DNA from 2 places in the Arthrobacter sp. UNCCL28 genome. Region 1 is predicted to be linked to the other one. Evidence: riboswitches for the same ligand, from Rfam matches in the RefSeq annotation. Region 1 holds a riboswitch; the other holds the start of a gene.
What was found. A riboswitch is a leader RNA that binds a small molecule or an ion and turns the genes downstream of it on or off. The one in region 1 is predicted to bind glycine.
Positions count from the first base shown of each region.

Region 2: linked by a shared signal. The riboswitch ahead of gcvP (aminomethyl-transferring glycine dehydrogenase) and the one ahead of gcvP (aminomethyl-transferring glycine dehydrogenase) in region 1 are both predicted to bind glycine.

Region 1 covers NZ_FMWE01000014.1:31,160-45,861, forward strand. The annotation lists gene BLQ01_RS21495 (APC family permease) at 1-1,541, opposite strand, end outside; gene BLQ01_RS21500 (agmatine deiminase family protein) at 1,554-2,579, opposite strand; gene BLQ01_RS21505 (nitrilase-related carbon-nitrogen hydrolase) at 2,576-3,592, opposite strand; gene map (type I methionyl aminopeptidase) at 3,847-4,626, opposite strand; gene BLQ01_RS21515 (helix-turn-helix domain-containing protein) at 4,695-4,997, shown strand; gene BLQ01_RS21520 (helix-turn-helix domain-containing protein) at 5,016-5,597, opposite strand; gene BLQ01_RS21525 (NAD(P)/FAD-dependent oxidoreductase) at 5,706-6,704, shown strand; gene BLQ01_RS21530 (hypothetical protein) at 6,819-7,034, shown strand; gene BLQ01_RS21535 (amidohydrolase) at 7,122-8,345, opposite strand; gene BLQ01_RS21540 (cyclodeaminase/cyclohydrolase family protein) at 8,436-9,095, shown strand; gene BLQ01_RS21545 (MFS transporter) at 9,173-10,723, opposite strand; gene BLQ01_RS21550 (TetR/AcrR family transcriptional regulator) at 10,797-11,336, shown strand; glycine riboswitch at 11,430-11,527, shown strand; gene gcvP (aminomethyl-transferring glycine dehydrogenase) at 11,708-14,554, shown strand; gene gcvT (glycine cleavage system aminomethyltransferase GcvT) at 14,568-14,702, shown strand, end outside.
Region 2 covers NZ_FMWE01000008.1:4,487-19,188, forward strand. The annotation lists gene gcvT (glycine cleavage system aminomethyltransferase GcvT) at 1-350, opposite strand, end outside; gene gcvP (aminomethyl-transferring glycine dehydrogenase) at 362-3,214, opposite strand; glycine riboswitch at 3,374-3,472, opposite strand; gene BLQ01_RS18360 (PucR family transcriptional regulator) at 3,548-5,077, opposite strand; gene speB (agmatinase) at 5,266-6,270, shown strand; gene BLQ01_RS18370 (purine-cytosine permease family protein) at 6,267-7,709, shown strand; gene BLQ01_RS18375 (aldehyde dehydrogenase family protein) at 7,869-9,419, shown strand; gene BLQ01_RS18380 (D-arabinono-1,4-lactone oxidase) at 9,449-10,732, shown strand; gene mscL (large conductance mechanosensitive channel protein MscL) at 10,925-11,389, shown strand; gene BLQ01_RS18390 (ACT domain-containing protein) at 11,548-12,465, shown strand; gene BLQ01_RS18395 (hypothetical protein) at 12,551-12,898, opposite strand; gene BLQ01_RS18400 (hypothetical protein) at 12,988-13,242, opposite strand; gene BLQ01_RS18405 (NAD(P)(+) transhydrogenase (Re/Si-specific) subunit beta) at 13,326-14,699, opposite strand.

The sequences.
Region 1 (14,702 bases):
ACAACCAAAGCGGGAGTGTCTTGCCGGATGGTCTCGCCCCGGAAGAACCCGGGCCGGATGCGGGCCATGATCAGCATCAGCACGGCACCCAGTGCCAGGATTCCGATGCCGAGGACGAACACCAGCCCTACGCCGAAGATCTCGGACCCACTGCCGAACTCCGGAGCCCAGCTGTCGATGGCGGTCTGCACAAACACCACGAACAGTCCCACGCCACCCACCAGGGGGCACACAAGCCGCAGGAAGAAGTTCCGGGCATTGTCGAGCACGCTGTTACGGAAGTACCAGGCACAGGCGATGGCCGTCAGCCCGTAGTAGAAGCAGATCATCAGGCCGAGGGCCAGGATGGTGTCGTTGAGGACGTTCTCGCTGATTACGTGCATCACTGCATAGAAGCCCGCGGACAGGACACCGGCAGCAACTGTGGCGAAGCCCGGCGTCGAAAACTTCTTGCTCATGTGGCTGAAGCGTTCAGGCAGGGCGCCGTAGTGCGCCATGGCCAGCAGGCTGCGCGAGGGCGAGGTGAAGGTGGACTGCAGGGAGGCCGCCGAACTGGACAGCACCGCGAGGGACATGAGGATCGCAAACGGACCCATCACAGGCGACGCGAGCGCGGTAAAGACGTTGGCGTGGTTTTCCTCGTTGTTCAGGCCGATGCCTGTGTCGCCCACGCCGGCAAACATCATGGTGGCAATGGTGACCAGGAGGTAGATGCCCAGCACAATGATGGCCGTGAGCGTGCCTGCTAGTCCGGCGGTCTTCTTGCCGTTGGCGGTTTCCTCGTTCACGGTCAGGCAGACGTCCCAGCCCCAGTACACGAAGATCGACAACGAGATACCGGCGGCTATCTGGCCAAAGGTTTCAATCTTGGTGACGTCGAACCAGTCCCAGCTGAAGGGAACAGCGGTCTCGGACGTGGACCAGTTGGCAAAGGCCATGGCCACAAAGATGCCCAGGACCAGCAGCTGGAACCCCACCAGTCCGTACTGGACAATTTTGGTGGTGTGCAGGCCGCGGTAGCTGATCCACACTGCCAGGGCCACGAAAACGAAGCAGGTGGCCACGTTCAAGAGCTTGTTGGAGGCGAGGTCGGCGAGCTCGGGTGAGCCGGTTGCCTGGGCCAGGAAGAGGTAGAAGAAGTCCACTGCGACCCCTGCCAGGTTGGACAGGACAATGATGTTGGCCGCGAGGAGGCCCCAACCGCCCATCCAGCCCACCCACGGGCCGAACGCTTTGGTGACCCAGGTGAACGTGGTTCCGCTGTCCGGGGAATCCGCGTTGAGTTCCCTGTAGGCCAGCGAGACCAGGATCATCGGAATGAAGCCGATCAGGAAGATCACGGGCAATTGCAGCCCGACTTCGTTGACCGTGGGGCCAAGCGCGCCCGTCAAGGTGTACGCCGGGGCGATGGTTGAAATGCCAAGAACGACGACGGCGAGGAGCCCCAACTGCCCCGTCTTCAGTCCCTTGCCGCTGATGTCGTGCGACGTTGCGGCGTCAGCGGTGCTTTTGGAAGCACCGGCGCGGATTGTCTGGCTCATGGGAGGCCCTTTCTAGATGGCCGAAGGCTGTTGCTGTGTGATGCAGTGGATTCCGCCACCCCGGGCGAAGAGTTCGCGTGCGTCAACACTGACCACGCGGCGGCCGGGGTAGGCATCGGCGAGAATGCGGAGTGCTTTCTCGTCCATGGGGTCGTTGAAGCTGCAGGCGATGACGCCGCCATTGACCACGAGGTGGTTGATGTAGCTGTAGTCCACAAACCCCTCGTCGTCGGTCAGGGCTTCGGGGGCGGGAACTTCGATAATGTTCCAATCCCTGCCGGCTGCGTCGTGGGTGGTGCGCAGGAAGTCGATGATTTCCCGGGAGACCTTGTAGTCCGGGTGTTCCGGGTTCTGCTGGGAGTGGACCAGCAGCGTACCGGGGCTGGGGATGGCTGCCACGATGTCCACGTGTCCACGGGTGCCGAACTTCTCGGAATCACGGGTGAGGCCGCGGGGCAGCCACACTACGTGGGTGGCGCCGATGGTGCGCGCCAGCTCTTCTTCGATGTCGGCTTTGGTCAGTCCGGGGTTCCGGCCCTGATCCAGCTGCACGGTCTCGGTGACCAGGACTGTGCCCTCGCCATCGACCTGGATTCCGCCGCCCTCGTTCACGATCCCGGAGGGGAGGTGGGTGGCGCCGGCACGTTCGGTCACGTTTGCGGCCATCAGGGAGTCTTTGTCCCACGCAGCCCAGTCCTGGCCGCCCCAGCCGTTGAAGATCCAGTCCACGGCACCGAGCTGGTTGTTTGCATCCAGCACAAACGAGGGCCCAATGTCGCGCATCCAGGCATCGTTGAGTTCGGCGGTGAGTACCTCAACGCGGGGGTCCAGGTAGCGCGAGGCCGTTTCGACGTCGTCGGGCGCTACCACCATGGTGACAGGCTCGAACTCAAGGATGGCGTTGGCTACAGCTGCCCAGGTGGAGCGGGCGGCGTGCGCTTCTTCTTCGGTATCGCCCAAGGTGTAGCCACCGGTGGGGAAGGCCATCCAGACACGGTCCTGGGGAGCCGTTTCGGAGGGCATGCGCCAGGCGCTCATGCGGAGACTGCTTGTGCTTGTGCTGCGCCGAGCGGGGCGTTGGGGTCCACCGGTTCGGTGAGGCGCGCGTAGGTTTCCGGGCGGCGGGTTGCCAGGAAGGGGAACAGCGTCAGCCAATCCTTGCGCTGGTCGAGGTCCAGGTCTGCCACCAGGACAGCTGATTCGTCGCGGGGTGCCTGGGCCAGGATACGGCCGTAGGGATCGGAGATGAAGGATGAACCGTAGAAGTTCAAGGTGCCCTCGTTGCCGTAGCGGTTGGGGGCGATCATGAACAGTCCGTTGGCAATGCCGTTGCCCACGATCACCTGCTGCCACAAGGGCTGCGTGTCGAAATCGGGGTGGTCCGGTTCGGATCCGATGGCCGTGGGGTAGACCAGGATTTCGGCGCCGCCCAGGGAGTACAGGCGGGCAAGTTCCGGGAACCATTCGTCCCAGCAGGTAGGCATGCCCAGGCGCGCTCCCCCCAGTTCGGCCGGAGCGTGGACCGCATAAGCGTCCTCTGCTTCCGGACCCTTGCGGAAGAACTTGTCCTCGTAGTAGCCGGCGGTTACAGGGATGTGCAGTTTGTGGGTGCGAGCCACCAGTTCGCCTGCGGGGTTCACCAGGATGGCGGTGTTCAGGCCCAGGCCGTCATCGCTGCCGTCCGGGTTTTCGGCCCGCTGGTAAAGCGAGGCGTGCACTGAGACGCCGTACTTCCTGGCCGCTTCAGCAGCAAAGGTGAAGGTGGGCCCTGTGAGGAGGTCCTCGGTGATGTCCGAGGGGCGGATGCCTGCAGCCGGATTGTTCTCCGGGCGGGTGTCCGCGGGGTAGCGGGAGAGGGTCAGCTCAGGCAGGAAAACAACGGTGGCTCCCAGCTTGGCAGCACGCTCGATGCCCTCTGTGAGTTCGGCGCGGAGAGCGGCCTCGTCGGCGTGCCAGCGGTGCTGGACAACGCCTACCCGCAAGGGGGTGCGCGTTGAGGGCTCGGTGCGGGCCAGGGAAGTCGGGGCTTCGAGGCAGGTTATTTCAATCATGGTGGCATGTACTCCGGTGAGACGACAGTCACTAAATGAATAGCGTTCATTTAGTATGGCGCGAGTCACTGCTGAGCGCAAGGGGTTAAGTGAATGCCTTTCATTTATGACCGGGTGTGGCTTGGGGTTCAGCCCCGAGATAGCAGTTCACCCCCATGTTTGTGGTCAACATGGGGGTGAAGTGGAGGCTCGGTGGGGTGGGCTGTGGCGGGCTCGGGCTCGCGGGCTCGGCCGGGCGGGGCGGGGCTCGCGGGTTAGGGCGCCAGGGTTGGCAGGGTAAGGATCTCAGCTGCTCCGTCGGTGATGGCGATGGTGTGCTCGGTGTGGGCGGTGCGGCAACCGGTGACGCTGCGGAGGGTCCAGCCGTCGGCGTCGGTCACAAGTTGTGCCGTATCGGCCATGACCCACGGCTCAAGGGCGAGCAGCAGTCCGGGCCGGAGCTTGTACCCGCGGCCGGGGCGGCCCATGTTCGGCACGTGGGGCTCCTGGTGCATGGTGGAGCCAATGCCGTGCCCACCGAACTCGGTATTGACGGGGTAGCCGGCCTCACTGAGGACCGAGCCGATGGCGTAGGAGAGGTCGCCGATGCGTGCGCCGGGACGGGCAGCCTCTATGCCTGCCCGCAAGGCTCGTTCAGTGGCTTCAATCATTGCCACACTCTCCGCAGGTTTGGACTCGCCCACAATGAAGCTGATGGCGGAGTCTGCGGCGATTCCGTTCTTGGAGACAGCCAGGTCGAGGGTCAGCAGATCGCCGTCAGCCAAGGCGTAATCCCGGGGGAGGCCGTGCAGGACGGCGTCGTTTACCCCGGTGCAGATGTAGTGGCCGAACGGTCCGCGGCCGAAGGAGGGCGCATAGTCGACGTAGCAGGACACCGCTCCGGCCTCGAGGATCATGGACTTGGCCCACTTGTCGATGTCCAGCAGATTTGTGCCCACCGTTGCCCGGCCCTTCAGCGTGTGCAGAATGTTGGCGACCAGGGCGCCGGCCTCCTTGGCGCGGCTTAGCTCCGGACGGCTCAGGATCTCAATCATGCGGGGGCCTTTCATGGGGCGACCAATAACTATCCCGGCCATATTATCCCGGTATTACAATTGGAGCCATGGTCAGGTTGCCCCTTACACCCGCAGAGGCCGAGCGAGGACAACGTCTCGGCGCCCTTCTGCGGCGCGCCCGGGGTGAACGCTCCATGTTGGAGACGGCCTTGGATGCCCGGGTCTCGCCCGAGACGCTCCGTAAGATCGAGTCCGGCCGGGTGGCGACGCCGGCTTTCCCCACCGTTGCCGCCATTGCTGATGTCCTCGGACTCTCCCTCGATGACGTCTGGGCTGAAATCAACCGCACCGAGCTCGGTGCCGACCCGGCAGTATCCCGGCGCCACTCCCGGGAATGGCTCGCTTCCTAGCCTCAGCGCGTGCGCGACCTATCGCTTGGGCCGTGCGCGCACGTGAAGGCGCTCGCCTTGCTGGCCGAACAGGGTAAGGAGTTCAACCGGCTCTGATGTGGCGCTGGCGAACCAATGTGGAGTCCGGGTATCAAATTCGGCAACCTCGCCTGGTTTCAGGACAAAGTCGTTGCCGCCCAGTACCAGCCGCAGCTTGCCGTTGAGTATGTACATCCAGTCATAGCCCTCATGGGATTGGGGCTGCGGTATTTCTTTTCCAGTGCCGCTTTTCAGCACCATTTTGAACGCCTGGATGCCGCCCGGGCGCCGGGTCAGGGGAAGTGCGGTGCCCCACTCATGAACGTGCGGCTTCAGGTGGATCCGGGGATCGCCGGTTTCCGGGGCATCGATGAGTTCTTCCAAGGGGACCTGATGCAACCGCGCGATGGGGAGGAGAAGCTCCAGTGTTGGTTTACGTTGGCCCGATTCCAGCCTGGAAAGCGTGCTGACAGAAATGCCGGTAGCTTCCGAAGCCTCCGCCAGGGTCACGTTGCGTTGGGTTCGCATGGCACGCAAGCGAGGGCCGACGGCGTCGAGCATTGTGCTGAAATCCGTTGTCATGCCGCTCATTTTGCCATACTGGCAAACTTCCTTGCTGTTCTCGGCTGTCCTGCCCAACCATGGAAGGAGCGGCGCATGGCCGCAGGAGACGCATGGAGGCAGTCGGTAATGGACGCAATGAACAGTGGAGTGTCGGAGTACGACGTCGTGGTGATCGGAGGTGGCGCAGCTGGGTTAAGTGCCGCCGTGACGCTGGGCAGGGCGCTGCGGTCGGTCGTGGTCATCGACGCCGGCGAGCCAAGGAACGCCCCGGCCGCCGGGGTTCACGGATTCCTTTCCCGGGACGGTATCAATCCCAAGGAGCTGCTGGACTTGGGACGGTCCGAGGCCGTCGGGTACGGAGCCGACATCATGTCCGGCACTGCTGTAGAGGCACGTTCGACGCCGGATTCCACCGCTGGCGGCGGGCCCGCCTTTGAGGTGGACCTGGCCGATGGCCGGACAGTAAAAGCGCGCCGCGTGCTGGTCACCACCGGGCTGATTGACATCCTGCCGGAGATCGCGGGGATCCGGGAACGGTGGGGGCGCGACGTTCTCCACTGCCCTTACTGCCACGGCTGGGAAGTCCGGAACAAAGCGATCGGAATCCTGGGCTCGGTGCCCATGGCGTTGCACCAGGCGTTGCTGTTCCGCCAGTGGAGTTCCAACATCACCTTGTTCCTCAACGATGTGGTGGAACCGACGGAAGAACAATGGGAGCAATTGGCTGCCCGTTCCATCACTGTGGTGGACGGGAAAGTCCAGGCCTTGGAAGTCAGCAATGACGCCTTGAGCGGCGTTGTCCTGGCCTCGGGAACGGTGATTCCGGTGGACGCCGTAGTCACCGGCCCGCGGTTGGAGGCAAGGTCCGGCGTGCTTGAGTCTTTGGGCGTTCCCACGGTGGAGCACGCGATGGGCGTCGGGACCCATGTTGAAGCCGCCCCAATGGGTGGGGCGACATCAGTGCCCGGCGTCTGGGCAGCTGGTAACGTCACGGACCTCACGGGACAATTGATGGCCTCCGCGGCTGCGGGTGTCATGGCGGGCGCGGCCATCAACGCCGATCTCATGATGGAGGAGACCACCCTGGCTGTCCGGGAAGCGCGGCACGCGGTCCTGTCCCGCTAGTTCCTGGATCCGGCCGTGACGCACGTTGAGCCGGCCGATCACAAAGCACAAAACCATCGACGTGCGGGCCTTGCCGGAGGACGATGGAAGGACAGCTGTTGAAGGAGGTTGGGTATGTGTTACGCGTACTACGACGACTTCGAGCGGCGCACGAAGAAAGACTCCGCGCGCAAGCCCGAGACGCACACGTCCGAGCCGGAAAAAGCACCTGAAGTTACCGGGGAGAGCCGTCCGCGGACAGAGGGAACGCTGTGGACTTTCCTGGCCCGCCGTCGCAGGGATTCCGAGGTTTCCGAACCGACGACGAACCGCATCAGCGAGAAAGTCTAGGCAGGGACCGGACCGCACCAAGGAAATACCAGTGAAGGCGTTGCGCTTGCTGCGCCTTCACTGGTGTCGGGCTGGCTGGCTGAAGGCCTAGGTGCTGGCAGCCAGGAATTCCCGGGCCGCCGTCACCAGGGCTTCCGTTCCCCGCGTCAGGGTCGGCTGGATAATGGGCGCAAAATACGGTGAGTGATTCGAAGGAATATCTTCGGGAAGGCGCCCTGTTGTTGCAAATTCCTTGAACAAGGCAGGCTCGGCACCACCAAGGAACCAGAAAACCAGGGGAGCACCGGCGGCCTTGGCCAAGGCGCCCACGTCTTCGCTTCCGGAGACAGGGCCGGGGTCAATGATCTGTGTTTCGCCAAACTTTGCCTTGAAGGCCGCAGCCACCCTTTCGGTGGCAGCCTGATCGTTGACGGTCAGCGGAAAGTGCTCTTCAAACTGAATCTCGGGGTCCTTGGGTGCCCCGGATGCCTTGGATTCTCCCGCGGCAATGCGCTCGATGGAACCGAGGATCTTATCCCGGGTGTCATTGCTGAAGGTGCGGACGCTGAGGCCCAAAGTTGCTGTTTCGGGAATGATGTTGTTCTTGGTCCCCGAGTGGATCTGCCCCACGGTCACCACCGCGGAATCACTCGCTGCCAGCTCACGGGCAACAATGCCCTGCAGCCGGACGGTGGTTGCCGCAGCCATCAGCACCGGGTCAACAGTGGTCTCCGGGCGTGAACCGTGACCGCCGCGCCCGTGGAGGGTGATGTTGAGGGAATCGGCGGATGCCATGGTGACACCGGGCCGGATTCCGAACCAGCCGGCGGGGAAGGGTGCTACGTGCTGGCCCAGGACGACGTCGGGTTTGGGCACGGCGTCGTACAGGCCATCGGCCACCATGGTTTCGGCCCCGCCACCCCACTCCTCGGCTGGCTGGAAGAGGGCCACCAGGGTGCCCTGCCACTGATCACGTTGCGCGACCAAAACCTCCACCGCGCCAACCAGGCAACTGACGTGTACGTCATGGCCGCAAGCGTGCATGACCGGCATGTCCTTGCCCTCATGGTCAACACCCATGGCCGTGCTTGCATAGTCCAGGCCGGTTGCTTCCTTGACAGGCAGTGCATCCATGTCTGCCCTGAGCATCACTACCGGTCCGGGTCCGTTTTCCAGAACGCCGACCACGCCGGTTTTTCCGATGTTTCGGTGGACAGTGAAGCCAAGGTCTTCCAGATGCCCCGCTGCAATCCCGGCTGTCCGGGTCTCTTGGAAGGACAACTCGGGATGGGCGTGCAGGTCTTTGTACAGCTCTTCGAGGTCAATGGTCATGAGTCTGCCCTTTTCATTCGACGCCTAGGTCTGGCCAGTGTATCCAGCCTGAAGATGCAAAGCCTGGGAAGCCCCGGCACACTGGATGGCATGAATGATTCCCAAGCAGCCACGACGCAGCAATCCACTGTTGAGGAATGGACCAAAGCGCTGGCCGAATCCACCGGCTCGCCGGGCGGTGGCGCCGGGACAGGAGTCATGCTCTCCATCGCCGCTTCCCTGACCTCCATGGTGGCCGGATACACCGAGGCCGGGGAGGACCAGCACGAAAAGCTCTCGGGCATCCATGCCCGTGCCCGTGAACTGCGTGAAGATGCCCTGCAATTGGCCGACGACGACTCTTCCGCCTCCAACGCCTTCGGCGCCGCCTTCCGCCTGGATCCCGGGCCGGAGCGCGACGACGCTATCCACCAGGCCTCCGTTGATGCTGCCAAGGCCTCGGCGGTCCTGGGCGAGCGGGCCATCCACGCCATTGAAGACCTCGGCTGGCTCGCTTCCCACGGCAATCCTGCGTTGATCGCCGACGTCGTGGTCGGCTTCGGAGCCCTCCGTGCAGCCATCAGCGGAGCCCGAACCAACGTAAGTTTCGACCTCGCCTCCCTGACCTCCGCCGGAACCGCGCTCGAGGAAGTCAAGGAGCAGCACCCAGAGCTATGGAGCACGGTCAGCAGGCTCAGCGACGCCCTCGACAGGATCGATGACCTGACTGCCGGCGTCGACAAAAAGGCGGCACCAACCGAAGCGTTGTGAGGCCCGCTCTGCGTGCTAAATCCCTCCGGAACCACGCAGAGCGGGCCTCACAACGGCGCTGTGTCCTTACTGAGCCACTACTGTGCCTTCGGCACACGCCGGAGTACGACGGCGGCGAGCACTGCCGCGCCGGCCATCAATACCAGCCCAATCGCCGCAGTGATGTGGACGCCGGACTCGAAAGCCGTCCGGGCGGCGACCGTCAGGGCCTCCGACAAAGGTGCCGGAAGGGCTGCGGCCGCATCCACGGCGCCGGCAAGGGTTTCGCTGGACTTCCCGGCTGCCTGCGGGGAAACGCCGTCCGGAATCACGAGGTTGTGCTGATAGGAAGCGGTGAGGATGGATCCGAGAACAGCCGTTCCCAGGAGCGAACCCAGTTCGTAGCCGGTCTCGGAGATTGCCGAGGCGGCGCCGGACTTATCTGCCGGAACGGAAGCCAGGATGAGGTCATTGGAAATGGTTTCCGCTGCGCCCACGCCGATTGCGAGGACCGTCAGGGCGGACAGCAGGAAGACGGGGCCGCTGCCGTGGTCGCCCACCATCACAATCAAGTAGCCCACGGCGCTGAGTGTCAGGCCGGCGGCCACCACGTATCCGGGGCGGACACGCCTGACCAGCGGCACCACCAGCAGGCCGGCGATGACTGTTGCCAGGAGGGCGGGAATCATGGCGATTCCGGCTTCCATTGGTGACTGACCCTCAACAAGCTGCAGGTGCTGGGCGAAGAAGTAGATGAAGCCTGTCATGGAGAAGAGCGACAGGACGTTCGCCACGATTGCAGTGCTGAAGACCTTGTTATTGAACAGGGCAACGTCCAGCATGGGGTTCTCGATCCGCTGCTGGCGACGCACAAACAGAATGCCCATCACCAGGCCGAAGCCCATGAATGCGGCCGCGGACGCCCCGAAGCCGTGGACTGCGAATTCCTTGATGCCGTAGACGAACGGAGCCATGGTGACCACGGAAAGGACAATGCTGGCCACGTCCACGCGGCCGGGATTGGCGTCCTTGGATTCCGGAATGAGTGCCCTGCCGAAAACAAGAAGCGGCAGGAGCAGGAAAGCGGCCACGAGGAAGACCGCACCCCACCAGAAGTGCTCTACCAACCAACCGCCGAAGATGGGTCCAAGGGCGGCACCACCGGAGAAACCGGCAGCCCAGACAGCGATGGCAAGCCGGCGCCGGTTGGGATCGGCGAAGATGTTCCGGATCAAGGACAGCGTTGAGGGCATCAGCATGGCGCCGAAGACGCCAAGGCCGGCGCGTCCTGCAATGAGCCACTCAGCCGAAGGCGCGAAAGCTGTAGCAGCCGAAACCGCCGCGAAGCCCGTGCTGCCGATCAGCAGCAGCCGCCGTCGTCCGATCCTGTCGCCGAGGTTGCCCATGGATACCAGCAACGCGGCAAGAACCAGCGGGTAGGCGTCAACGATCCAGAGCAATTGGACGCCGCCGACGTCCAGGGAGCGGGCAATTTCGGGCAGGGCAAAGGTGAGCGCGGTGTTGTCGACGGCCACCAGCAGCACCGGAAACATCAGGAGTGCCAGAGCCGTCCAGTCGCGCCACGGTGCTGCCTGGCCCTTAACGGGATCAGCGGAACGGGGTGCTTGGGTTGGGGACGGCGAGAACATTCCACTACTGTACCGTCCAGACGGTATAGTTTCAACTGACCAGCCCCATGAGCCTTTAGGGAATGATGGACACATGCCACGAAAACCAGTTGCCCGGGACGCGGTCCTGGATGCCTTTGAAGCCCTCCTTATAGAGGTAGGGGAGAGGGCTGCCACCCTCGACGCCGTTGCCAAACGTGCCGGGGTATCCAAAGGTGGGCTGCTCTACCACTTCCCCAACAAGGAAGCGCTGATCACGGCACTGTTGGAACGCCTGGACTTACTCGCCGATGAAGACACTGAACTAATGAAGGCAGCACCCGATGGTTCGGCTGCCTACTTCATCCGGTCATCGCTCTGGGCAGATACCCCCATGGACAGGGCCTTCGTCGCTGCCACCCGCCTGGCTGAAGTGGCCCACGAGGAAACCCGCCGCCGGTTCGCCGCCATCCAGCAGCGCTGGCTGGACGTGCTGGCCGAAGACGTCGGACCGGAGGTTGCCAAGGCCGTCAGCTATATGGGCGACGGCCTCTATTTCAATGCCATCTTTGAAGGCGGCCAGGAAGGCGGCAACGCCGGGCGGGAGGCCGACGTCGAAATCCTGCTCGGGGTCCTGGAGCGGCTGCGGAAGTAGTGATTCATCCATTTGCTGCAGAGCCCGGCGCGTAGGACAATTAACTCTTGTGGCGTGCCCAACAAGGTGCCCACCTACAACTGAACATGCCTTTGATCTGCGGCGGGAGAGTCCTGCAAGCAAGTGATGCAGGCGCCGTAGGAGCAAACCCTCCCCAGGAATCTCTCAGGCCCACGCACCGCCGCGGCAAGGCAACTCTGGAAAGCAGCAGGCACTCAGCACACCTCAGGGTGGATGGGCGCTGTGCTCACCGACGGTGCAAGCGATGGTTGTTCACGCAACCCGCGGAAACTCTCAGGTCCAATACAGAGCGGGGAGGAACCCAGCCGCTGTGGCGTACCCAAACGCCGCCCAAGTAATGGAGTTCCTTCGTGACGGTTAGTTCTGCCTCCACCACCTTCGTCGATCGGCATATTGGCGCCCGCCGCCAGTCCGAGATTGAGACCATGCTCAAGTCCGTCGGCTACGACACCGTCGATTCGCTGGTCGACACCGCCGTTCCGAACGATATCCGCCAGGATGTTGCCCTCACCCTGGAAAACGCGCTGAGCGAAGTCGAGGTTCTTGCCGAACTGCGCAAGCTCGCATCCAAGAACAAGACTGCCGTCCAGATGATCGGCCAGGGCTACTATGACACCGTGACCCCGCCGGTGATCCGCCGCAACATCCTTGAGTCCCCGGCCTGGTACACCGCCTACACCCCGTACCAGCCGGAAATCTCCCAGGGCCGCCTTGAAGCGCTGCTGAACTTCCAGACCATGGTCCAGGACCTGGTTGGCCTGCCCATCGCCAACGCCTCCCTGCTTGACGAAGCAACCGCCGTTGCCGAAGCCGTCCTCATGATGCGCCGCGCCAACAAGAACAAGGCTGTCCAGGACGGCAAGACCGTCCTCGATGCCGACTGCCTCCCGCAGACCATCGCCATCGTCAAGGGCCGCGCCGAAGCACTCGGCTTCGAGGTTGAGGTCGCCGATCTCTCCCTGGGCCTCCCGGAAGGAGCCATCAACGGCGTTGTCCTGCAGCAGCCCGGCGTTTCCGGCCGCGTGTTCGACCACTCTGCTGTCATTGCTGAAGCCAAGGAACGCGGCGCGCTGGTCACGGTCGCAGCCGACCTCCTCTCCCTGACGCTCATCACCCCTCCCGGTGAGCAGGGCGCCGATATTGCTGTTGGTTCCGCGCAGCGCCTGGGTGTTCCGCTGTTCTTCGGCGGCCCGCACGCGGCCTACATGGCCGTCCAGAAGGGCCTGGAGCGTTCCATGCCCGGCCGTCTGGTGGGCGTTTCGAAGGACGACGCCGGTGTCCCCGCCTACCGCTTGGCGCTGCAGACACGTGAGCAGCACATCCGCCGCGAGAAGGCCACCTCCAACATCTGCACCGCGCAGGCACTGCTGGCCATCGTGGCCTCCATGTACGCCGTTTACCACGGCCCGGAGGGTTTGAAGGCGATTGCCGAGACCGCCCACAGCCACGCCCGCACCCTCGCAGCGTCACTGAAGGCTGCCGGCGTCGAGGTCCTTCACGGTTCCTTCTTCGACACCATCACGGTCCGCGTCCCGGGCAAGGCTGCAGAGATCGTCGCTGCTGCCGAGGCCAAGGGCATCAACCTGCGCGGCGTTGACGCTGACACTGTTGGTATCTCTGTTGATGAGACCACCACGTCAGAGGTTGTCGCTGACGTCGCTGCTGTCTTCGGGGCTTCGGTTTCCGAAGCCGTTGAAGGCTTCGCGCTTGAAGCTTCCGTGGAGCGCACCAGCGACTTCATGCAGCACCCGGTGTTCAACACGCACCGCTCCGAAACCCAGCTCCTGCGCTACATCCGGAAGCTCTCGGACCGGGACCTCGCGCTGGACCGCACCATGATCCCGCTGGGTTCGTGCACCATGAAGCTGAACGCCACCGCTGAGATGGAAGCCATTTCCTGGCCCGAGTTCGCCTCCATCCACCCGTTCGCTCCGGATTCCCAGACCGAGGGCTGGCGTGAACTCATCACGGACCTCGAATCCCAGCTGACCGAGATCACCGGCTACGACCAGGTTTCCATCCAGCCGAACGCCGGTTCCCAGGGCGAGCTCGCGGGTCTGTTGGCCATCCGTGGCTACCACCTGTCCCGTGGCGACGAGCAGCGCAACGTCTGCCTCATTCCCGCGTCCGCCCACGGCACCAACGCGGCCTCGGCAGTGCTGGCCGGGATGAAGGTTGTTGTGGTGGCCACGGCTGCTGACGGCACGATCGATCACGCGGACCTTGCCGCCAAGATCGAGGCCAACCGCGAGGTGTTGTCGGCCATCATGATCACCTACCCGTCCACGCATGGTGTGTACGATGCCGACGTCCGCGAAGTCTGCGACGCCATCCACGCAGCCGGCGGTCAGGTCTACATTGACGGCGCAAACCTCAACGCCCTTGTTGGGCTCGCTCAGCCGGGCAAGTTCGGCGGCGACGTATCCCACCTGAACCTGCACAAGACGTTCTGCATCCCGCACGGCGGCGGCGGCCCGGGTGTCGGGCCTGTGGCAGCCAAGGCGCACCTTGCACCGTTCATGCCAGGCGATGCAGCCTCCTGGACCGAAGGCAACGACGTGCCCATTTCGGCATCGCGTTTCGGTTCCGCCGGCGTTCTGCCCATCTCCTGGGCCTACGTGAAGCTCATGGGTGGCCAGGGCCTCACCGAGGCAACCAAGTCGGCGCTGCTGGCTGCAAACTACATCGCATCCCGCCTGAACGACCACTTCCCGGTCCTCTACACCGGCGAGGGCGGACTGGTGGCCCACGAGTGCATCCTGGACCTCCGCGAACTGACGGCCAAGACCGGCGTCACCGCTGAGGACGTTGCCAAGCGCCTGATCGACTTCGGCTTCCACGCCCCCACCCTGGCCTTCCCGGTTGCCGGAACCCTGATGGTGGAGCCCACCGAGTCCGAGGACCTTGCCGAGATCGACCGCTTCATCGAAGCCATGATCACCATCCGTGCCGAGATTGAGCAGGTGGCTCACGGCGATTTCTCCGTGCAGGATTCCCCGCTTCGCCGCGCGCCCCACACGGCTGCCGCCGTCGTAAGTTCCGATTGGGACCGGGCGTACCCACGCGAGCAGGCTGCCTTCCCGGTCCACCACCTCAAGCAGGACAAGTACTTCCCGCCGGTCGGCCGTATCGACGGCGCCGCAGGTGACCGCAACTTGGTCTGCTCCTGCCCGCCGATCGAAGACTTCGAGAACTAAGGGGTTCCGGAAAATGAACGAGAACTACACAGCTCTTTACGAAGAGCACAAGAAACTCGGCGCTTCCTTCACCGACTTCGGTGGCTGGCAGATGCCGCTCAAATACTCCTCGGAGTTGGCTGAGCACCATGCTGTCCGCAAGTCCGCG
Region 2 (14,702 bases), on a different contig from region 1:
ACTACCAGGTACTTGTCCACGCCGTCTTCGGGTGAGGGCCGACGGTAGGTGATGAGGTCGTCGATGATGCCGCCATCGGCGTTGCAGATCAGTGAGTACTTGGCTTTGCCTACCGCGACGGCGGACAACTTGCCCACCAGCGCATAGTCCAGGAAGGCAGCCGCGTCGGGGCCGGTGACCCAGACTTCGCCCATGTGGGAGAGGTCGAAAAGGCCCGCGGACTTGCGGACGGCGTGGTGCTCAGCCAACTCCGAGGAGTATTTGAGCGGCATCTGCCAGCCACCAAAGTCCGTGAAGGAGGCGCCGGCCTTTTTGTGCTGCTCATAGAGAGCGGTGTAATTCTCAGACATGTGGGGAGTCCTTAGTTTTCAAACGCTTCGAGGGGAGGGCAGGAGCACACCAAGTTGCGGTCACCTGCAGCGCCGTCAATACGGCCGACCGGCGGGAAGTACTTGTCCTGCTTGAGGTGGTGGACCGGGAAGGCGGCCTGCTCACGCGGGTAGTCGCGGTCCCAGGCGGAACTCACGACGGCGGCAGCCGTGTGCGGCGCGTTGCGCAGCGGCGACTTCTCAACAGTGAAATCACCGTCGGCTACCTGGTCGATCTCGGCACGGATGGTGATCATGGCTTCGATGAAGCGGTCGATCTCGGCAAGGTCCTCGGACTCCGTGGGCTCCACCATCAAGGTGCCCGCAACGGGGAACGCCAGGGTGGGGGCGTGGAAGCCGAAGTCGATCAGGCGCTTGGCAACATCTTCGGCCGTGACACCCGTGCGGGCTGTCAGTTCACGGAGGTCCAGGATGCACTCGTGGGCCACGAGCCCGCCCTCGCCGGTGTACAGAACAGGGAAGTGCTCATCCAGGCGGGAAGCAACGTAGTTCGCAGCCAGCAGCGCCGACTTGGTTGCCTCGGTGAGGCCCTGGCCACCCATGAGCTTCACGTACGCCCACGAAATCGGCAGCACACCGGCGGAGCCATAACGGGAAGCGGAGATGGCAACGCCGTGACCGGGTTCGTGCGCTGCTTTGTTCGCGTCGCCCGGCATGAACGGAGCCAGGTGTGCCTTCGCAGCAACCGGCCCGACACCCGGGCCGCCGCCGCCGTGGGGGATGCAGAACGTCTTGTGCAGGTTCAGGTGGGACACGTCGCCGCCGAACTTGCCCGGCTGGGCAAGGCCAACCAGCGCGTTCAAGTTGGCGCCGTCAACGTACACCTGGCCGCCGGCTGCGTGGATGGCGTCGCAGACTTCGCGGACGTCGGCATCGTACACACCGTGCGTGGACGGGTAGGTGATCATGATGGCCGACAACACCTCGCGGTTGGCCTCGATCTTGGCGGCAAGGTCCGCGTGATCGATAGTCCCATCAGCAGCCGTGGCCACCACAACAACCTTCATGCCGGCCAGCACTGCCGAGGCTGCGTTGGTACCGTGGGCCGAGGCAGGAATGAGGCAGACGTTGCGCTGCTCGTCGCCACGGGACAGGTGGTAGCCGCGGATCGCCAGGAGTCCCGCGAGCTCGCCCTGGGAACCGGCGTTCGGCTGGATGGAAACCTGGTCGTAGCCGGTGATCTCCGTCAGGTCCGCTTCGAGGTCCTCGATCAGCTCGCGCCAGCCCGCTGTCTGGTGGTCCGGAGCGAACGGGTGGATGGAGGCGAACTCGGGCCAGGAAATGGCTTCCATCTCAGCGGTGGCGTTCAGCTTCATGGTGCACGAGCCCAGCGGGATCATGGTGCGGTCCAGCGCGAGGTCCCGGTCTGACAGCTTGCGGATATAGCGCAACAGCTGCGTCTCGGAACGGTGCGTGTTGAACACCGGGTGCTGGAGGAAATCGGAGGTGCGGACTACCTCAGCGGGCAATTCGAATCCGGTGGCGTCCCCTACCGGGCCGGCACCAAAGGCGACGGCCACAGCGGAGAGGACCTCCGGCGTCGTGGTTTCATCAACGGAAACGCCAACAGTGTCCGCGTCGATGAGGCGCAGGTTGATGCCGCGGGCTTCGGCGGCGGCGATGACCTTGTCTGCCTTGCCCGGCACGCGGACCGTGAGGGTGTCGAAGAAGGATTCGGAGATGAGTTCGCGGCCGGCTTTCTGCAGGGTCGCGGCCAAAACGCGGGCGTGGCCGTGGACTGTCTCGGCGATCGACTTCAAGCCTTCGGGACCGTGGTACACCGCGTACATGGAGGCAACAATCGCAAGCAGGGCCTGTGCGGTGCAGATGTTGGACGTCGCCTTTTCGCGGCGGATGTGCTGCTCGCGGGTCTGCAGGGCGAGGCGGTAAGCGGGGACGCCGGCGTTGTCCTTGGACACACCCACGATCCTGCCCGGGAGGGTGCGTTCCATGCCTTCGCGGACGGCCATGTACGCGGCGTGCGGGCCGCCGAAGAACAGCGGGACACCAAAGCGCTGCGCAGTTCCGACGGCGATGTCCGCACCTTGTTCGCCGGGGGGCGTGATGAGGGTGAGCGCCAGCAAATCAGCGGCAACTGTGACCAGCGCGCCGCGTTCCTTCGCGGATGCGATCACAGCGGAGTGGTCGAACACGCGGCCCGAAACACCGGGCTGCTGAAGGACGATGCCGTTGATGTCGCCATCGGGAAGGCTTGCCGAAAGGTCAGTGATGACAACCTCGAAGCCAAGAGCCTCGGCGCGGCCCTTCACAATGGCGATGGTCTGCGGAAGGAGGTCGGCGTCCAGGACCGTCTTGCCGTCCTTGGCCGTCTTGGACTTGTTGGCCCGGCGCATCAACAGCACAGCCTCGGCCACGGCAGTGGCTTCATCCAGCAACGACGCGTTGGCAACCGGCAGCCCCGTGAGGTCCTGCACCATGGTCTGGAAGTTCAGCAGCGCTTCGAGGCGGCCCTGGGAAATCTCCGGCTGGTAGGGCGTGTACGCCGTGTACCATGCGGGTGCTTCGAGGATGTTGCGGCGGATGACCGGGGGCGTGACGGTGTCGTAGTAGCCCTGGCCGATCATTTGAACGGCGGTCTTGTTCTTGGACGCGAGCTTGCGGAGCTCGGCGAGGACCTGCACCTCGGTAAGGGCGTCCTGCAACTTCAGGGCCGTGTCCTGGCGGATGGAATCAGGGACGGCGACGTCCACGAGTCCGTCGACAGAGTCGTAGCCGATGGCCTTGAGCATGGTGTCAACATCGGCTTGGCGGCGGGCGCCGATGTGCCGGTCCGCGAAGGCGGTGGGGGTTGATTGAACAGTCAAGAGGAACTCCATGATTCAGGCGCCCAGTGAGCGCCACGATGATGTGGGGTTCCTCCCCGCTCTGTATTGGACCTGAGAGATTCCGCAGACTGTGTTTCCACATGCCGTCTGCTTGCACCGTCGGTGAGCCCGGTTACCCGGACTGCTTTCCAGAGTTGCCTACCCGCGGCGGTACATGGGCCTGAGAGATTCCTGGGGAGGATTTGCTCCTACGGCGCCCGACTGGATGTACCGGCAGGACTCTCCCGCCGCAGATCAAAAGCGTTGCATCACCATGAGTGACACGCTTCACACCATAGCCGCTTCCCGCGAAAAAGCGCAAGCAAGGTGTGGCTACTGATGCATCGCCTCGTGGATCTGCAGGGCGAACCAGAGCTGGGCAACTGTGGACGTTTCCCCCATGTCCAGCCCCGTCAGTTCGCCGATTTTCCGCATCCGGTAAATGATGGTTTGCCGGTGGGCGAAGAGCGCAGCCGCGGTCTTTTGCCAGGAACGCTGCGAGTCCAAATACGTCCTCAACGTCAGGATGAGGTCGCCTTCCTGGCTCTGTTCGTAGTCGAAAATCGGCCCGAGCAACCGTCTCACCAGCGCCGTTCCTTCCTCGAATCCGGTAAGCCCAAGCCACGACGGCCCTTCGGCATAGCGGGCCAGCCCCAGCTTGTTGGCCCGGGCGGAACCAAGTGCCCAGAGGGACTCCTGCAATGCGCGTTGGATAGTGGACACTGCTGCCGGTGCGCTGATTCCGATCGAGGTTTCCAGGCCGGCGCAATGAACCAGGACGTCGTCCGGCACGCCTGCCGGGACCACCACGTGGAGCCTGTTGTTCCGCTTCAGCGATGCCGACGCAACCCCGTGCCGCCACAGTTCGATGTGTACGTTGGCCAGCTTGTCGCCGTCGTCCGCAGTTTTTTGGTCGGTCGCTTTTGGTTCGGCGGCCGCCGTCAGGGAGGCGAGCAGGAATTCCTCGGGCGGAACGTCGAATGCAGCCAGCCGGCTCTCCATCTCCGCGGCCCCGAGGCGCCCGTCCATGGCCTGCAGCAGGAACTCGCCGGCAAGGCGATGGCGGCCTTCCAGGGACAAGACAATGCGCGACAACTGCAGTCCCAGCACCGTTGCGGCATGGAGAAGCACGACGGCGTCCGGGTGCGGTTCGTTGTTGGGCAGCACCACCAGGAGCGCGTTGGCATGGGTGGGAATGTCCATGGTGAGCACGTGCCGGCCGCGGATGCGGTGCCATTGGAAGTTCTTCCCCGCGAGGGATACCTGCCCGGACAAGGGAGCCCACTCTTCGGCCAGGAACACCGGGAGGGACTGCCCGTCGGGATGCCAGGGGTGGAGGCAACGGCGGTCCACCACGAACAGGTCCGCGTCGAGTTCGGTGGCCAGCCGCTGGACCAGGCTTTGCCAGTGGTCCTCGGAGGCTCCGGCGGTGCGGAGGAGATCGTAGACGCGGGCCGTTTGCCGCAGCCGGCGCGACTCTTCGAGCAGGGAGGACTCGGCTACCGACCGGGCTATCGCGATGAATGGCAGCGGGTACGGGATGTTGATCAGGGGCAAGGGGAGCTGCTCGCAGGCGGCCAGGAATTTCCGAGTGAGGGGCGGTGCGTGCATTTTCTCGCCAATGGCCAGCGCACTGGCGCCGCTGTCCATGAGGGCCTCGGCGAGCGCCACCTGGCCTGCTGCGTCGGCGGGTATGGAGAGGCCGTTGGTCATCATGAGTTCTCCGCCGGTGACCCATTCCCAGAGCTTGGGCAGGTCTGAGGTGTGGGCCCAGGTGATGCGGTTGTCCAGGCCGGCTTTTCCGGCCAGGAGGGTGAGTCCGAGTTGCGGCTCTGCGATGAGTTCAGCGACGGTAATCGCCATGTTTCCGCTCCGGTTCCTGGCCTTTGTGTTGGGTCCTGCCGCGCGGTTCAGCGGGACTTAGACATTCGTCTAAACGGCTCGGCCATTTGTAGTCAATGTACCGCTATCCGGGGTGATCCACGTCACCAACAATGGAATTACGTACTTCCCGCTCAACGGCGAGCACCCCTCACCCCAAGGATCCGTCAATGACAACGCACAAGCCCATCGGCCCGGTTGATGCAACCAAAGTCCCCCGGTATGCAGGCCTCGGCACCTTTGCCCGTCTCCCCCAAATCGACCGCGTCCCGGATTACGACATTGCGATCGTCGGCGTACCGTTCGACGGCGGAACCTCCTTCCGGCCCGGCGCCCGTTTCGGTCCTGCCGCGGTCCGCGAGGCCTCCCGCCTCCTGCGCCCCGGCTACCACCCGGAGCTGGACGTTGAACCTGTGTACGAAGCCCAGGTTGTGGACGCCGGCGACATCGCCTGCACCCCCTACGACATCGCCCGGGCAGTCCGTGAGATCGAGGAGCAGGCCTTGCCCCTGATCAGCGAGGACAAGCGGCTCATCTCCATCGGTGGCGACCACACCATCGCCCTGCCCATGCTGCGGGCCCTGAACACAGTCCACGGTCCGGTGGCACTGCTGCATTTCGACGCGCATCTGGACACCTGGGATACCTATTTCGACCAGCCCATCACGCACGGCACCATCTTCCGGCGGGCGTTCGAGGAAGGCCTGCTGGTGGAGGACAAGTCCATGCACGTAGGAATCCGCGGGCCGGTCTATGACCGCAACGACTTCCTCCGGGACCACGACTTCGGGTTCCAGATCATTCGATGCTCGGACCTGGACGTCATCGGCGTTCCGGCCGCCATCCAGCGCGTGAAGGACAGGCTCGGGGACACCCCCGTGTACGTCTCCATCGACATCGACGTCCTGGACCCGGCCTTCGCTCCCGGAACCGGCACCCCGGAGATGGGCGGGCTCCACTCCCGCGAACTCCTGGCCTTGCTCCGCGGACTGAACGGCATCAACATCGTGGGCGCCGACGTCGTGGAAGTCGCCCCTGCCTACGATCACGCGGACATCACCACCGTTGCCGCCGCCACCCTGGTGTTCGATCTGCTGGGGCTGATGGTGAACCGCAGCAAGTCAAACAGCGCAGCTGTCCGCGAACTCGCTTCAGCATCCCGGAGTGCGTCATGAACACCGCGCCCGTCACAACCGAGGTGCCACGCCTCGAGGACAAGACCATCCAGCCGATCCCCCTCAACGAGCGGCACGGCAAGGCGCGGGATCTCTTCACCATCTGGTTCGGCTCCAACATCATGATCATGACCATCGTGACCGGCGGGCTCGCCACCACGGTGTTCGGCCTGGGATTCGTTCCGGCGATCGTGGGCATCATCATCGGCAACGTGGTGGGCGGCATCTTCATGGCGCTGCACTCCGCCCAGGGCCCGCAACTGGGTGTGGCCCAAATGATCCAGACCCGCGGCCAGTTCGGTTCCTTCGGTGCACTGCTGATAGTGGTCATTGTGGTGGTCATGTACGTGGGCTTCTTCGCGGCGAACCTGGTGTTCGGCGGCGAAGCGATGGCCGCGGTCAGTCCCGGCATCAGCGTTGACGGCGGAATCATCATCATCGGCGTGGTCAGCGTGATCGCCACGATCTTTGGCTACCGGCTCATCCACGCCTATGCCCGCGTCCTCAGCGTCGCGGCAGGGTTGGCATTGCTGCTGGCGTTCGGCTGGATCCTGATGGTCCATGGCTTGCCAGGCAACTTCCTGGAGACGGGCAACTTCAACTGGGTGGGCTTCATGGGCACCATCTCCGTTTCCGCGTTGTGGCAACTGGCCTACGCACCCTACGTCTCCGACTACTCCCGCTACATGCCTCAGGGCACCGGTTCCGGCCCGGCCTTCTGGGCTTCCTACTCAGGTTGCGTCCTGGGCACGCTGTTCCCCATGATCCTGGGTGCTTTGGTGGGTACCCTCGCGGTGTCCATGAGCACCGGCGACGTCGAAATCGTCGGCAGCCTCGGCACCCTGCTGCAGCCGTGGACCCTCATTATCGTGGGCATCTTCTGCCTGGGAGTTGCGGCTTCGAACGCCATGAACCTGTACTGCGGTGTCCTGTGCACCCTCACCATCGGGCAGACCTTCAGGCCCTCGTGGTTGCCACGTGCCAAGACCCGCACCATCGCCGCCATCATCCTCTTCGTTGTGGCTGTCTCCATTGCCCTCTTTGCCCGCGACAACTTCATCCTCTTCTACACCAACTTCCTCTCCTTCCTGATGTACGTGCTGGTTCCGTGGACGGCCATCAACCTGGTGGACTACTACCTTTTGCGGCACGGAGACTACCGGGTTGAAGACTTCTTCAAGCGCGACGGCGGCGTCTACGGACGGTTCAACTGGATCGCCATCGGCTCATACCTGGCAGGCGCCCTGATCCAGGTTCCCTTCTCGGCTACAGCTATTTACACCGGCCCCTTGGCTGCGGCGATGGGTGGAGTGGACATCTCCTGGATCGTCGGACTCGTGGTTGTCGCTCCCCTCTATTACGTGGCGGCCCGGGTGTTCGGCAAGAAGACTGAACCAGCCACGTTCCCAGCAACGGCACTCACCCCGGACCTCATCTGAGGGCACCCGTGGCCAGTCGTTGACCCGGCCGCCTCCTGATCTCCCCACCACCCCTGACCGGCACCTCATCCGCCCAGCGTCCTCCGGCCAGCCACTCCTCCGGCCACCGCTTCATCCGGCCACCGCCCCCGACCAAACCTTTCCTGAAAGCGGATCACCATGACCACCCAGACCGAACAGTTCACCGTCCGACGCCCAGCCCCCGACGCCCAAGCTTCCCTCCCCGGAGAACACCCGATGTCCCCGCAGCCCCTGCAACTCCCCCTGTCTCTGCCCCTGCCTCCGGCGGGGCACTTCATCAACGGTTCCTTCGTCCCAGGCTCCACCCGGCTCCTGATCGACGTCGTTGATCCCGCCACCGAGGCCGTCATCGCCTCAGTCCAGGCGGGCACCGCCGATGACGTGGACGCCGCTGTTGCCGCCGCCGTCGTGGCCCAAAAAACCTGGGGTGCCACTACCCCGAAGGAACGCGCCGACGTCCTGAATCTCATTGCCAACATCATCGAGGAGAACCGGGCCGACTTTGAGGCCATCGAGTCCGCAAACACCGGCAAGCCGCAAGCCGTGGCCGAGGACGACGTCTCCAGCACCATCGACACTTTCCGCTTCATGGCCGGCGCATCGCGGACCCTCACCTCCATGGCCGGCGGTGACTACGCCAGCGGCCACACCTCGGTGATCCTGCGCGAACCCGTAGGCGTGGTGGGCGTCATCACGCCATGGAACTACCCGCTGCTGATGGCTGCCTGGAAGATCGCCCCCATCCTTGCCGCCGGCAACAGCATCGTCATCAAGCCCTCCGAGCAGACCCCCTTGTCCACGCTGAAGCTCGTGGAAGTGCTGGCCGGACGGATTCCGGATGGCATCCTCAACGTGGTCACCGGCCGCGGCCGGACCGTTGGGCAGCGCCTTTCCGAGCACCCTGACATCGCGCTGGTAGCCCTCACCGGCAGTGTGGTCAGCGGCCAGGCGGTGGCCGAAACAGCGGCGAAGTCGGTCAAACGCGTCCACTTGGAACTCGGCGGCAAGGCCCCTGTTGTGGTCTTCTCCGACGCCGACCTCCGCGCAGCTGCTGCCGGTGTCCGGAACGCCGGATTTTGGAATGCCGGCCAGGACTGCGGTGCCGCCTGCCGTGTCCTGGTGCACGAGTCCGTAGCCGAAGAATTCACCAGTCACCTGGTCCGGGAGGTCAGCACTTTGGTGATCGGCGCGCCCGACGCCGGGGACGACGTCGAAATCGGCCCCATGATCTCCCTCCCGCACTTTGAACGGGTCAAGGAAGCGCTGGCTGAAGCACGGGCCGCAGGCCTCACAGTCGCCATCGGCGGTTCCGCGTTGGAAGGTCCCGGCTACTTCATTGAGCCCACAGTCATCACCGACGTGCCCGCAGGGGCACACATCGCCACGCATGAAATCTTCGGGCCGGTGGTCACCGTGGAAACCTTCAGCACCACCGAAGAAGCGGTGACCCGCGCCAATGAGAGCCCCTACGGATTGTCAGCCTCGGTCTGGACACGCGATTCAAGCCTTTCCCTCCGGATTCCCAAGCAGCTGGACTTCGGCACCGTGTGGGTCAATGCCCACCTGGTCCTGGCTTGCGAGGTACCGTGGGGCGGATTCAAAGGTTCCGGCTACGGCCGCGACCTCTCGCTCTACGCCCTGGATGACTACTCGCGCACCAAGCACGTCATGATCAACCACGGCGCGTAAGCGCACGGACAAGCAACGGAGCTTTCACCATGACCACCAATGTTTCGGGCGTACCTGCCGCAGCTACCCCCACAGCCCCCTTCACCACGGACGCGACGTGGACCAACTGGGGCGGGAACCAAAGTGCTACGCCCGCCTTCACCGTACGGCCCGGGAATGAACAAGAAGCGCTCGACGCCGTCCGTTTCGCCATCCGCGAGGGCTTGCCTGTGCGGGCGGTCGGCTCAGGGCACTCGTCCTCGCCTTTGGTTCAGACCGGCGGGGTCCTGATGGACATGTCCGGGCTCTCAGCCATCACCGGCACGGATCGTTCAGGGCGCCGAGCCCGGGCATTGGCCGGCACCACCATCAACGCCTTCGGGGACGCCTTGTGGGACAAGGGCTTGGCGCTGAGCAACCAGGGCGACATCGACAAACAGCAGATCGCAGGCGCACTGGCCACCAGCACGCACGGGTCCGGCAAGGACCTCGGCAGCTTCTCTTCCAAGTTGCGCTGGGTGAAGCTGATCAACGGCTACGGCGAGATCGTGGAAATCGGCGAGGACCAGATACGGGAACTTCGCGCAGCCCAGACGGCTCTGGGCACATTGGGGATCTTCTTGGAAGTCGAGTTGGCCGTGGAGGACAGCTACTACCTGCAGGAAGAGATCACCTACCCCACGTGGGCGGAAACCAGGTCCACGTGGCAGGCCGACATCGACAACAACCGGCACTACTCCTTCCTGTGGTGCCCCGGGGACGACTCGTGTGAACTCCTTGACCTGCCCGGTTCGCCGGATCACAGCATGGGCGGCCGCAGCTACACCAAGCGCTACAACGCGGCTTCAGTCCAGGACGAGAGCCAGCTTTCCACTGTTGAAGGTGCCCGGTTGGACCGTTCCTACCGCATCTATCCGGGCGGATTCACAACGCAGTTCCATGAGCTGGAGTACTTTGTCCGCAGCGAGGACGGATTGGTGGCCGCCGAAGCCATCCAGGAGCTGATCCGGAGCAGGTACCCCGAGCAGAAATACCCCGTGGAGGTCCGCTGGGTGAAGTCCGACGACGCCTACATGTCCCAGTTCCAAGGCCGAGACAGCACCGTCATCACCCTGACCACCGAGCCCGGAACCGACTACTGGCAGTTCTTCCGTGACGCCGACGCCGTGCTGCAGGAATTCGAGCCGCGCGCCCACTGGGGCAAAATCCACTTCATGACCCGCAGCCGCCTCGAACGCCTCTACCCGGAGTTGGACACCTTCATCCAGGTCCGGCGGGAGTTCGATCCCAAGGGAATGTTCCTCAACGACCACACCAGGTCGCTGCTCGGCTGACCATCTCTCACATCCCACCCCCTTCCCGCCAACCCTCACTCACATCCCACCCCCTTCCCGCCAACCCTCACTCACATCCCACCCCCTTCCCGCCAACCCTCACTCACATCCCGGTTACACCAGCTGGAAACTTCCGAGTGGTATTTTGATCACTGCTGGAGGCAGACACTGCACCTATTGGGAGGACCATCCATGTTCAAGGGCTTCAAAGACTTCATACTTCGCGGCAACGTGATCGAACTGGCCATTGCTGTGGTTATCGGCAGTGCCTTCACCGCGCTCGTTGCAGCATTCACCAACAACATCATCAACCCCGTGATCGCGGCAGCCGGCGGTATGAACGCCGACGGGCTCGGTTTCCGGATCTGGCAGGACAACCCGGCAACGTTCATCAACTTCGGCGCCGTCCTGACCGCCCTGGTGACCTTCCTGATCACCGCTGCCGTGGTCTACTTCATCTTCGTGGCCCCCATGAACAAGATCAATTCCCTGGTCAAGGACCGTCTCTCCACGGAGGAACCCGAGGAAGAGCCCCTGCCGGCGGACACCGCCCTGCTTGCCGAGATCCGCGATCTCCTGAAGGATGCTGCTGCCGCCCGCAATGCAGGACAAGCCCAAGGCGTGGATCCGGACTTCGATTCCGACCGCACCCGCTAGGAACTGGCCGCTCTCCGCGAGCGATCCCTCCCGTTTCTTCGCCAGGAACCCGGTGTTCTCCCATTGAGAACGCCGGGTTCTTGCGTGTTCACGAGACTGTCCCAGGAACGTGACGCACAAGCAACGGGTTCGAAACAGGGACAAGCCAGCATGAAAGCATGAAGCCCAGCGCGAGCACTCCGGCCACCGCGGATCTCCTCTGCGATGCCTGTGGCCAACTCCCCGAACCGCCCAAGGCCCGGCTCACCCTGGCCAATATCGCCGTGATGCTTCCCATCGAACTGCTGGTCCATGCTGCCGTGGTGGGAACCCATCTCCCGTACGCAGCCAAGGTCGTGCTCCTGGCCGTCACCGCAACCGTGCTGGTCATATGGGTAGCAGAGCCGTCGGCTGCCAAGGTGCTCAGGCGGTGGTTGCACGCGGCAGCCCTCCGCCAGAGACGCACCTTGCATCTGGCACCTTCCCTTTGGCGTGCCCGGACTGTGCTTCTCGACCAGCCTGGTTCCCTGCAGAAAATCACCAAGTCCCTGGCCAAACTGGACAGCAACATCCTCAGCGTCCACGTGCATCCGATGCCCGGAACGCAGTCCCCTTCCGGGGAGCTTACCCAGTCGGTGATGGATGAGTTTGTGCTGTCCGCCCCTGGAGAGCTCACCGAGCTTGAACTGCTAAAGGCACTGGACGACGGCGGCGGGCGGGATTCCCAGGTGTGGCCCACCACCGCCTTGGCTATGGCTGATGGCCAAACCAAGGCTTTGAGCCTCGCCACCCGTATTGCGGGAAACCCGAAGGAACTTCCACACGCGGTTGCCGAGCTCCTGTCCGCGAAAATCGTCCAAGTGGATCCCGAGCACCCGGCCCCCAACCTGAGTGCCGCCGTCGGGCCGTCCGCTGACATCCTCAAGATCCCGACCGCCTGGCACGGACCCTTGGTATTCTCCCGGCCAGGTGAACCCTTCTCGCTGGCAGAATCGGCGAGGGCACACCGGCTGGCGGAGCTCGCGGAAATCCTGGCACACAGTCCGGGCTCCATGGAAAGCCCACCCGCTCGGGTCGCGGTGTTCCCGCCCGGGTAGGGGAACAAAGGGCCACTTGCGGGGCGGGTGGACGCCGCTTGAACTCTCCTAAGTAGGCGGGAGTGGATCAGCCGGGTGACTAAACTCAGTCCTGGTCGATCTTCTCCAGCAGTTTGCCCAAGGCCTCACGAATGTCGTCGTGGTCGTACTGCCCCGCCCGGCTCTCGGCCGCGATCACACCGCAGCGGTGGATCTTCTTGAAATCCCCGATGGGGAACTTGTAGTGGCCCTTTTGGTCCTCCGGGTGTTCGTCGTCCACACCCAGGAACCACTTGGAATATTCGGCGTGCCCGTGCTTGTCCAGAAAGGCACTCTCTTGTTTGGTGGAGGGAGCGTGCTCACTCCAGTCATCGCGGATGTCCTTGACTACTTTGCCGTCCTGAATCAAACGTTTCGCGTGATCATAGGCCTTCTTATTGAGTTTTACGGTCACGTCGGAACCTCCCTTGGATGTGGGCCGTACATGATTGGGTACTTCGTGCAGCCCAGCTTAGGATCAGTCCGACCGGCCAGGAAAGCCTTTCAGTCCATGAGCCTGAGCCGGAGACCGGTTCCGCGTTCTTTCTCAACCAACCGCCGCTCTATGGGTCCGCTTTGGGCAAGCCAGAGAACCTTTCCGTCATAGGTCACAGACTCCACGCAGCCTTGGTCGACAATCTCGTTGTACCGCCAAACCTGAACCGTCTGACCCACGAGGATCCGCCAATTGGTCACGGCCCGGCCTTCCGCTTCGACGAAACGCGGCCCGGGCGCCGACTCCTTCTTACTGTCCTGCACGTCAATACTCCTAGCGGTCACAAGCCTTCTGTAGAGACTTGTGCCGCCACGGCCCAGTACATGACGCGGTTCAACGATTTTTCCTAGAGTCCCTTCACGGCACCGAGGACCTTTGTCAGGGAATCCTTGGCGTCTCCGAAGAGCAAGGTGGTTTGTGGTTCGTAAAGGAGTTCGTTTTCGATACCGGCGAATCCTGGCCGCATTGAGCGTTTGAGGAATACCACCTGCCGGGCGTCGGCGACCTCGAGGATTGGCATTCCGTATATCGGCGATCCGGAGGTGGTCTTCGCTGCAGGGTTCACGACGTCGTTGGCCCCAACTACCAAAGCAACGTCGGCGGTCTTGAATTCGGAATTGATGTCACCCATCTCCTTCAGCGACTCATAGGGCACATTGGCCTCGGCCAGCAGTACATTCATGTGTCCGGGCATTCGTCCTGCCACGGGATGGATGGCGAAGTCGACTTCAATGCCCCGCGCTTCCAGGGCTGAGGCGAGCTCGGCGGCAGTGTGCTGTCCCTGGGCAACTGCCAAGCCATACCCCGGCACAATGATGACCCGCTGCGCATACCCCAGGAGCACCGCCACATCCTCCGCGCTGGAAGACCGGACCGGCCGTTCGCTGACCTCTGTGGATCCGGCAGTGGAGCCGCCCTTGAACGCTCCGAACATGATGCCCGCCACGCTCCGCCCCATCGCGGCGGCCATGGCCCGGGTCAGGATGGTGCCAGATGCGCCCACCAATGTCCCGGCCACCACCAAAAGAACGTTGCCCAGCACCAGCCCCGACGCTGCCACGGCAAGGCCGGTAAACGCATTCAGGAGCGAGATGACAATCGGGACATCGGCACCACCCACCGGAAGAACCAAAAGGATGCCGGCACAAAGACCCAGGACCAGCAGCACCAGTGCCAGCGCAAGCGAGCCTGTGACGATCACGGCCACCCCTGCCCCTACCGCAGCAAGCAGCACCACGGCCATGAGGATGGGAAGTCCGGGGAAAGTCACGGGCCGGGTGGTCATGAGCCCTTGGAGTTTGGCAAAGGTGACACCTGATCCGGCGAAGGAGACCGCCCCCACCAGCAAGGTGAACACGATGGCCAGCCGAACCCAGGGATCATCCGTGTGGGAAAGTTCAAGCAAGGCCACGAGCGCCGCAGCCCCACCGCCCACACCGTTGAAGAGTGCCACGAGCTGGGGCATTTGCGTCATCTGCACCCGTCGGGCAACAGGGGCGGCAACGCCGGAGCCAACGGCAATGGCCCCCAGGATCCAGGGGATGTTATCCAGTTTCATGGAGAGGAACACCGTGACCACGGCCACCAGGGCACCCAAGGCTCCGATCAGGTTTCCGCGCCGCGCCGTCCGGGGCGAGTTAAGGCCCTTCAGGGCCAGGATGAAGCATGCTGCCGCGGCGAGATACAGAAGCGCGGTCCAGGTGGGGTTCAGCAGCGTCATTGC